3 regions of the Shewanella sp. BJSY2023SW007 genome follow, and region 2 is predicted to be linked to each of the others. Evidence: riboswitches for the same ligand, from Rfam matches in the RefSeq annotation. Region 2 holds a riboswitch; each other region holds the start of a gene.
The links. A riboswitch is a leader RNA that binds a small molecule or an ion and turns the genes downstream of it on or off. The one in region 2 is predicted to bind lysine.
Positions count from the first base shown of each region.

Region 1: another riboswitch for lysine. It lies ahead of ACMHXE_RS14015 (Na+/H+ antiporter NhaC family protein); the one in region 2 lies ahead of ACMHXE_RS07200 (Na+/H+ antiporter NhaC family protein).
Region 3: another riboswitch for lysine. It lies ahead of lysC (lysine-sensitive aspartokinase 3); the one in region 2 lies ahead of ACMHXE_RS07200 (Na+/H+ antiporter NhaC family protein).

Region 1 covers NZ_JBKORL010000083.1:31,728-35,004, forward strand. Annotated here, with positions in the region: gene ACMHXE_RS14015 (Na+/H+ antiporter NhaC family protein) at 1-1,431, opposite strand, end outside; lysine riboswitch at 1,513-1,711, opposite strand; gene ACMHXE_RS14020 (electron transfer flavoprotein subunit alpha/FixB family protein) at 1,802-2,725, opposite strand; gene ACMHXE_RS14025 (electron transfer flavoprotein subunit beta/FixA family protein) at 2,726-3,277, opposite strand, start outside.
Region 2 covers NZ_JBKORL010000038.1:32,708-35,984, reverse strand. Annotated here, with positions in the region: gene rimO (30S ribosomal protein S12 methylthiotransferase RimO) at 1-347, opposite strand, end outside; gene ACMHXE_RS07205 (oxidative stress defense protein) at 581-1,288, shown strand; lysine riboswitch at 1,493-1,664, shown strand; gene ACMHXE_RS07200 (Na+/H+ antiporter NhaC family protein) at 1,753-3,277, shown strand, end outside.
Region 3 covers NZ_JBKORL010000033.1:20,782-24,058, forward strand. Annotated here, with positions in the region: gene lysC (lysine-sensitive aspartokinase 3) at 1-1,140, opposite strand, end outside; lysine riboswitch at 1,277-1,453, opposite strand; gene ACMHXE_RS06785 (DUF3293 domain-containing protein) at 1,536-1,970, opposite strand; gene arcA (two-component system response regulator ArcA) at 2,531-3,247, shown strand.

The DNA of each region.
Region 1 (3,277 bases), on a different contig from region 2:
CAAGACCGCATAGGGCAGCTGAGTCAACACATGGTCGATATGATGGCAGCCTGCACCTGTGGATGACAAAATCGTGGTGTCCGATATCGGCGAGCAGTGATCGCCAAACACAGCGCCGGACAGCACGGCCGCCAACATAGGCAACATCATACTGCTGTGGCTGCCCATGGCCATATCGGCGGCAATCGGCAACATGATCCCGAAAGTGCCCCAACTAGTACCGGTAGAAAAGGCGGTAAGCCCAGCCAAAATAAATAGCACGGCCGGCAGCAAGGCAAAGGGAATATTGCCACTGGCGAGACTGGCCATAAACTTGCCGGTTTCCAGTGAGCCAATGATCCCGGCTATGGTCCAGGCAAACATCAGAATATAGATGGCCGGCAACATGGAACGGGCACCCGAGGTAAGCGCCTTGAGGATCATCTTGGCTTCTATCTTCTGGATAAAGGCCAGCAGCAGAGTTACCACCAGACCAATGGAAGCACCGAAAAACAGTGATGAACCCACATCGGTTTTCTCAAAAGCACCTATGATAGTGAAAGGCAGGCTTTCTGCCGCCAGGGCATCGGCGCCGCTGGAAACCATAAAGTAGAAGGTCGCCACCACCAAGACACCTATGGGCAAGAACAGGCCGTGCACCTGACCGGTTTCCGCCTCGGGCAGATCTGCATTGGCACCGGGTGGCAGTCCCTTGGTCTCATCATAGAGATTGCCTTTACGGGCGTTGAGCTCGTGTTTGCGCATAGCGCCGATATCCAGCTCCATATAGGCCACACACAGCAATAGCGCCAAGGCAAACAAGGCATAGAAGTTCATCGGGATCATCTGTACGAAAGCGCTCAGATGCCCGGTCTCAGTAAAACCGTGGGCGGTGAGAATACCGCCGATAAGGGCAATAATATAGGCGCCCCAGCTGGACACCGGCGAGATAACGCACACAGGCGCCGCGGTCGAATCCAAAAGATACGCCAGTTTGGAGCGGGAGATATAGTATCTGTCGGTCAGCGGCCTAGCGATACTTCCCACCACCAGGCTGTTAAAGTAGTCATCGATAAACACCGCACAGCCGAGAAACATAGTCAGCAACTTGGCATCACGACGATTGCGGATATGCTGTCTGGCCCAGTTGGCAAAGGCTCTGGCCGAGCCACTGACGGTGATCAGTGCAGTGATCATTCCCAGCAGCACCAGGAACCCCAGAATATACAGGTTCCAGGCATTAAAAGCGCCATCGTCCCAAACCAGGGAAAGCACCCTTTGTCCCAGATAAACCCCGGTATCCAATACCGACCATTGATTGAGCAACAAGGCTCCGATCAGTATTCCTAGTCCCAGCGATAACAACACCCGCCGGGTGAAGATCGCCAATAAAATTGCCACAACCGGCGGCAACAAAGAGAGTGCCGAGTCGGCATAACTTAGTACTGTCATTGAGTCTTGTTCTTCGTTAAATACGAATGGAGGGCAACTGAACTGGTGGGAAAAGGCAATAGCATACCGAGTAGCACCTGTCCTTTCAGTAGCGCTCCATAGTAACGTCAATCTGTCATCCCGACAGAATATACTATGGCAGTGCTGCCCCTATTTGGTAACAGCCCCAGCGGTGGACCTTGATGAGTCGCAACCACTTCGGCACCAAATCCTTTCGCGATACATAAACGGAATCACCCTGCTTACCGCTACTGATATTTAGTGCGCCTCTACTTCTCAGGACGCCTGATGTCAGGCGTGAGGCACATAAAAACATAGGCGGCTTTGAGGATGCTACCCCAAAGCCGCCTATCGTGACCTAGATCACAGATTAAATCAACTCGTTCAACTTGGGCACAACATCAAACAGGTCTGCTTCCAAACCATAATCGGCAACCTGGAAGATAGGCGCTTCAGGATCTTTGTTGATGGCCACTATGACTTTTGAGTCCTTCATCCCGGCCAGATGCTGAATCGCCCCAGAGATACCCACGGCGATATAAAGCTCTGGCGCCACGATTTTACCCGTCTGGCCAACCTGCAGGTCGTTGGGAACAAACCCGGCATCCACAGCAGCACGTGATGCACCTACGGCGGCGCCCAATTTATCGGCCAAGGCTTCCAGCATGGCAAAATTTTCGCCACTGCCCATACCGCGGCCACCGGAAACAATGACTCTGGCGCTGCCAAGCTCCGGACGAGCCGACTCGGTCAAGCTCTGGGATACAAAGCTGCTCTTGGCGTCAAAGACACTATCGAGCTGATTGATTTCAGCTGAGCCTGTCTCGGCAACGGCGTCAAAGGCACTGGCGCGCACAGTGGCCACTTTCTTGTCATCCAGACTCTTAACGGTCGCCATGGCGTTACCGGCATAGACGGGACGGACAAAGGTGTCGGCATCAATCACCTTGGTGATCTCAGAAAGCTGAGCCACATCCAGCAAAGCCGCCACTCGTGGCAGTATGTCTTTACCCTGGCTTGAAGCTGCAGCCAGAATGTGGCTGTAGTCGCCACTCAGAGACAAGATGAGTTCACCAATATTGTCGGCAAGATGAGCACCATAGGCTGGATTATCGGCCAGCAATACTTTATTGACACCTTCAAGCTTGGTGGCGGCATCGGCGGCGGCCTTACAATCCTGACCGGCAACCAAAAGGTGAATATCTCCCCCTATGGCTTTAGCCGCGGCGACGACTTTGGCTGTGTCCTGTTTCAGGCTGGCATTATCGTGTTCTGCTATTACTAATACGGCCATTTAGATCACCTTCGCTTCGTTTTTCAACTTGTCCACCAGCTCCTCAACGGAAGCCACCATCACACCTGCCTGACGGCTGGCCGGTGCAGCTACCTCCAACACCTGTACGTGCTGCTTGAGAGTCACCTCCAAATCTTCAACACTCATGGTTTCCAACGGCTTGCGCTTGGCTTTCATGATATTGGGCAAAGATGCGTAGCGAGGTTCGTTCAAACGCAGATCTGCGGTGACTACAGCCGGTAGAGGCATAGACAGAGTCTGTAAGCCGCCATCCACTTCACGGGTAACCAGCAAAGTTTCACCTTCCAGCTTCACTTCAGATGCAAAGGTTGCCTGAGGCATACCGGCGAGTGCCGCCAGCATCTGTCCGGTCTGATTATTATCGCCGTCGATGGACTGCTTGCCGAGCAGAATAAGCTGCGCCTGCTCTTTGTCCTGCACTGCCTTGAGCAGTTTGGCAATAGAAAGGGGCACCAGCTCTTCATCGATTTCAATGTGAATGGCACGGTCGGCGCCCAGAGCCAGTGCGGTACGCAATTGCTCCTGTGCCGC
Region 2 (3,277 bases):
TCCTTGGCGCCCAGGCAGCCGGTGACTATCACCTTGCCGTTTTCTTCCAGCGCTTCACGCACGGCATCCAGCGACTCTTCCACCGCGGCATCAATAAAGCCACAGGTGTTGACTATTACCAGGTCGGCATTGTCATAGCTGTTGGTAACCTCATAGCCGTCGATGCGCAGTTGGGTGAGGATCCGCTCGGAATCCACCAGGTTCTTGGGGCAGCCCAGGCTGACAAAGCCGATGCGATTGCCGCTGGTTTGGGCCTCGGCAGGGCTGTTTTCCTGTGCCAGAGTCTTGGCCGGAGTGTCCAGAGTCGTGGTCTGCTTGGGATCAAATATGTCGACTGATTTCTTCAAGAGCTGTTTTCCGCAATGCTAAAGCTGATGGAGCACGCTTGGGTGCCGGTAAAATTGGCGGCGATTATACCTCAGCCATAGAAAAGGTACAGTTGGGCTGGTTAATTTATGTTCTATGTTGCCATCTCGGTTGCCGCTTCAAAACCTCGTTGAAAAATTTTTTGATTTTTTAACCCTTTTGTCAGCTGGCTGCGTTTCTATGGTCAACGAAGCGAACTTTTTGGAGAACCAAGATGAAAAAATCTCTGCTGAATCTGGCGCTGATAGGCGCACTGTTACCCGCTACTCTGATGAGCCACTCGGTACTGGCCCAGGATAGACCTCTGCTGGAAACTACAGGCGTCAGCCAGATACAGGTTGAGCCCGATATGGCCGAAATCAATGTTGAAGTGTCATTAAGCGAATCTGATGCCAAGGCGGCCAAGGCCGCATCCGACCAAGCGGTGGCCGCTTTTATCGAGCGCCTGCTCAAGGCTGGGGTCGCCAAGGAGTCGATTGCCGCCGCCAATCTGAATCTGCAACCTGAGTATGTTTACCTCAAGGACAAGGCGCCCGAGCTCAAGGGCTATCGCGCCAGTCGCAGTGTGACAGTGTTGGTGAAACAGTTGGATCAGCTCAACCCCATACTGGACTCGGCGCTAATAGGCGGGATCAACAAGGTGAACCAGATTAACCTTAAGTCCAGTAAAGAAGCCGAGATGCGCAAGCAGGCGCGGCAGGCGGCCATTGAAGATGCCAAGCAAAAGGCCAGTGAGCTGGCAGCCGGATTCGGCGAGAAACTCGATGGCGTCTGGTCGATTCGTTATTTCGACCAAGGCCCGGTGCGTCCTGTGATGTACAAGGCCGCCATGATGGCCGAAGGCGCTATCAACCAGAGCTATGAGTATGGCCAGGTAACTTTCTCCGACAGGGTCGAGGTCAGCTACAAGCTGCGTGACTGAAGTAAGCATTTGGGGGAGCCGGTAGCTCGCTGATGGGGCAAAGCGCTTTTTAACCGTGGCTCATGAACAAGCGGTGCCGGTATTTGTAGGCCGTGACATGAGTCACTTACCCTGGGCTTAATGCCCGCCGGGCGGGATATTTACCGCCAGAGGCACAATCCGGCTTGCTATTGGGGCCGTGATAGTTAGAATGCCAGTCGAATACCTTTGAGTAGAGGCGCGCTGCCTAAGAGTAACCGGGAAGAGGGTGATGCCTTTGAGGCCCGGGGAAAGGAGTCGGCGCCGAAGTAGCCAGGCCATCGAACCTGACTGCTGGTTCTGTATCTAACAGGTGCAGGACTGCCATAGTCATCCACTATGGAGCGCTACCTGAAGGAGCTGAGAAGTTTCTGCCCTCCTTGGTCTGAGTTTCTTCGATCCTATCGGTAGATCTCCACCTTAGTTGTTTTAGGTGTAAAGAGATCATGAATATCATGCATTTTGCGGACTCTCCCTGGTCCATTGTTCCTCCTCTGCTGGCGGTTGCGCTGGCGATCATCACCCGTAGAGTACTGCTCTCCCTTGGAGTAGGCATAGTCGCCGGCAGCCTGATGTTACAGCAGTTTTCACCGCTGCAATCGCTGCGCTATCTGTTTGACAGTGTGCTGAAAATCTTCTGGGTCGATGGTGCTCCCAACAGCGATAACCTGAATATGCTGCTGTTTATGCTGCTGCTGGGTGGGCTTATCAGCTTGATGACCGCCTCGGGGGCGACCCGGGCCTTTGCCGAGTGGGCCGCCAGGCGCTGCCAGAGCCGCAAGGGCGCCAAGTCGCTCACCGGCTTGATGGTGTTTGCCTTCTTTATTGACGACTTCTTCCATAGCCTGTCGGTGGGGCCCATTTGCCGCCCTGTGACCGACAGATTCCAGATCTCCCGCGCCAAGTTGGCCTATCTGCTGGACTCAACCGCGGCGCCTGTATGCGTATTGATGCCCATCTCCTCCTGGGGGGCCTATATCATCGCCCTGGTGGGCGGCATACTCGTGGCCCATGGGGTGACAGACCAGAGCCCGATCGCCGCCTTCGTGCAGATGATCCCCATGAACCTCTATGCGGTATTTACCCTGATCATGGTGGTGGTGGTGATCGCCTTCCAACTGGATATTGGGCCGATGCGACAGCATGAGCAGCGGGCGCTCGAAGGCAAGCTCTGGGATGAATCCAAGGGCCGGCCAATAGGGCTGGATATGGAAGCCCCGGCCGACAGCCGCGGCGGCATGCTGGATATGGTGTTGCCTATAGTGACACTGACGGCGGCGAGTATCTATTTTATGCTGGACTCCGGGGCCCAGGTATTGGCCACCAATGGTCAGGCCTTCAGTGTGCTGGGCGCCTTTGAACATACCAATGTGGGTTCGTCTTTGGTTTATGGCGCCCTTTGCAGCCTGGCGGTGTCCGGCCTGTTGGCTCTGCGTCTCGGTCTTGGGATATCCACTTGGCTGCGTGCCGCCCCCAGAGGCGTTATGGCCATGCTGCCGGCGATCAACATACTGCTGTTTGCCTGGACCATAGGCGCCGTGGTGCGTGACATGGAAACCGGCAAATATCTCGCCAGCCTGGCCAACGGCAACCTGCCCACAGGGCTGCTGCCTGTGGTGGTGTTTGTGCTTTCCTGCGCTATGGCTTTTGCCACAGGCACCAGCTGGGGCACTTTCGGTATCATGTTGCCGCTCGCCGGTGATATGGCCGCCGCCAGCGATATTCAACTCCTGCTGCCCATGTTGTCGGCTGTGCTGGCCGGCGCTGTGTTTGGCGACCACAGTTCGCCCATCTCCAGCACCAGTATTCTGTCGGCCACCGGCGCCGGCTGTCACCATATAGATCATGTGCTGACCCAGTTGCCTTATGCTCTGACCGTCGCCTTCGGGGCAGCGCTGGGGTATCTGGCCATGGGGCTGCTGCATTCCACCTTGGCCGGTTTCCTGGTGAGTGCCGCCTGGTTTGCACTCT
Region 3 (3,277 bases), on a different contig from region 2:
CACACGGCAGTTCTGCGATAACTCTTGCAGCAGTGCTTCGGTCAGAAGCCCCTTGCCGGCCGAATCTGAGCCCGTTTTATCCAGGGTCAGCGACACATTCACCTCTGAGGTGGTAATGAGGTCAACACTGATCTTGTGCCGCGCCAACACAGCAAAGGTCTCTGCCAAAAAGCCTTGGGCATGCAACATCTGCAAACTGTGCAAGTTAAGCAGAGTCTGATCTCGTCTCACCGCAACAGCCCTGAATACCGGCTCATCTTCCACTTGGTGACGGATCCAGGTACCGCCTTTTTCCGGTGCCCGACTGGAGCCGACAAACACCTGGATCTGTTGACGCACCGCCGGCAAGATGGTGGCAGGGTGCAGCACCTTGGCACCAAAGGTGGCCATCTCTGCCGCCTCGTTAAAACTGATTTCTGCGATAGGCCTGGCGTTGGGAGCCAGTCTGGGATCTGTGGTGTAAATTCCTTCTACATCGGTCCAGATCTCGACCGCATCGGCTTCCAAAGCTTCTGCCAACAGAGCCGCGGAATAATCACTGCCGCCACGTCCAAGTGTAGTGGTTCGGCCATCGGCATCGGCGCCGATAAAGCCCTGGGTCACCAGCAGTTGCTGCTCAAGCAAGGGTTTTAATTTCTCTGTCGCCAGTCGCTTTAGCTCGGCGATTTGTGGTTCGGCCTTACCGAAATGGCTATCAGTACGCATCACCTGACGCACATCAAAGGCGCTGGCCTTGGCACCGCGTTCTCTCAAAACCGCGGCAAACAGCGCTGAAGAGCATTGCTCACCAAGGGACAGGATCTCATCCACCATAGCATGACTCGGCGCCTGCAACAGCTTGGCACTGAGCGTTGCCATGCGGCTGAGCAAAGCATCCAGCGCTGCGGCAACATCGGCAGGTCTGCCAAGTTTGTCCAGAATCGCATATTGAATGGTGGCAATATCTTTCAGTAGTTTGAGACGACGCTCATCTCCCATGTCTGCCTGAGATAGCTCCACCAACAGATTGGTTACACCACTGGATGCACTCACCACAACCAAACGGGTGGCTGAATTTGCAAGCACTATGTCGGCACAGCGATTCATCGCCTGATAATCGGCAACTGAGGTACCGCCAAACTTGGCAACAACAAGAGACATCAGCGCATTCCCCCACAGGCAGGTGACAGGGAAAGGTCGATAACGAGAATAAACTTCATGAGTTAAGCTCCGAACAGATAACGTTCGAAGAGCCTGGTGCTGAGATAACGCACCCCAAAGTAGGGAAAAAGCGATCGTCACCAGAAGCTCTCCACCAAAACCAGGTGACAGCCGCCAGGATTCAGCCTGACCAACCGACCGGAGAGCGTTACCAATGCGCATCCCGACCTCGGCGTTAATCTCCCTCATGAGCCGTCATTGGAAATTGGCTTCCTCTGACTCACTACCTAGTTAACGCACCTCTTCTGTTCCTTTCTTGCGAAAGGGATGAAAAAATTAGCAATAAAGCCCTTATGAAGTCAATGCTAATTTGCATCTGATGAAATATCCTCAACTCATTTATCACTAAGTTCAGGTAATTCATTGACCAAACGAGCTCGGTTTGCAAATAATCCAAGCTCTATTTCATGCTCACCTTTATGGCAGGGCACTAAGGTCAGCAAGCCTTTATCCACATAATAAAGTGCATTCTGACGGTACTTGAATGCTAGCTCGATTGCCGCAGCCTTATCCAAAAAAAGGGCCCAACTTTTTTCCATATGACTGAGATCATCGGCCGCACCTATAATAGCCCGATAGGGTATGCCCAGCTTATCAATATCACCTTGTAATTGCCGATCGAGAAGACGGTTTTGGCAGGAAGTCAGTTTTTGCCCTAGGGGATTATGGGCGGTGACAATGGCAAAAGGAACAGCGGAAGAAAACGACTGAGTCAAAAAAAAGCATGCGCTCTGGTAGTACTGCCAGAGACTTTCAAATGTAGCATCCATTGTAGTATCTGTCTCTAATGAACCGGAGTTATTCTAGCAAAGGCTTACGAAATCCCCTAGCCCCGTGAGCAAGCTCACAGTAAGGCAAAACACAAAATGCTTAAGTTTCAATATCTAACATAAAAACCTGTGACATAGATCATAGTTAAACATTAATTTGTTAACATTTCATTTGTTAACAAATGCCTAATCCTAGTACAATGGATTGTATCGACTGAGGCCTAGAGTTAAGCGTGTGACCAGGCTAGCGCCATTACGCGACAGCATAAGTCTCTATCGATAACGACTCTGTACCAAATGTAATCTGGTTTTAAGATCGCATTTTCTGGATTTTCCATGTCTTTCAGGAACTAAATCCCGCCACTGGGAATCCTAGAGAGTACAGTTCGCGCCTCTCCGGGTGGAGAGCATACTTTTTGCTAATCATGAAGTGTGTTGCCGTTTCATTTCAGTTTTGAACAGCACTTACGTGAACCCTGTGAATGTTGGCGTTTTAGAGAGTATAGCGGAGCGTCACCCGCGCTCATGGTTAGATAAACTGATTTAATTAGGTAAATAACATGCAAAACCCGCACATTCTGATCGTTGAAGATGAAGCCGTTACCCGTAACACGCTGAGAAGTATTTTCGAGGCAGAAGGTTATGTGGTAACCGAAGCCAATGATGGCGCAGAGATGCACAAAGCCTTGCAGGAAAACAAGGTGAACCTGGTAGTTATGGATATCAACCTGCCGGGTAAGAATGGTTTGCTGTTGGCGCGGGAGTTGCGCGAAATCAACAATATCGGTCTCATCTTCCTTACCGGTCGTGACAACGAAGTAGACAAGATCTTGGGCTTGGAAATCGGTGCTGATGATTACATCACCAAACCGTTCAACCCTCGTGAGTTGACTATTCGTGCCCGCAACCTGCTGACTCGCGTCAACAGCTCAGGTGCTGAAATTGAAGAAAAGGCCGCCGTGGAACATTATCGTTTCAATGGCTGGAGCCTGGAAATCAACAGCCGTTCACTGGTCAGCCCACAGGGTGAATCTTACAAGCTGCCGCGTAGCGAATTCCGCGCCATGCTGCACTTCGTGGAAAACCCAGGCAAGATCCTCAGCCGCGCCGAGCTGCTGATGAAGATGACCGGCCGTGAACTCAAGCCACATGACCGTACTGTTGACGTGACTATCCGCCGTATCCGTAAGCATTTCGAAAGTGTGCCTGATACACCGGAAATCATCGCCACCATCCACGGCGAAGGCTACCGTTTCTGTGGTAACCTGGAAGACTGATAAAACTTATCAGTCAATACAAAGCCAGCT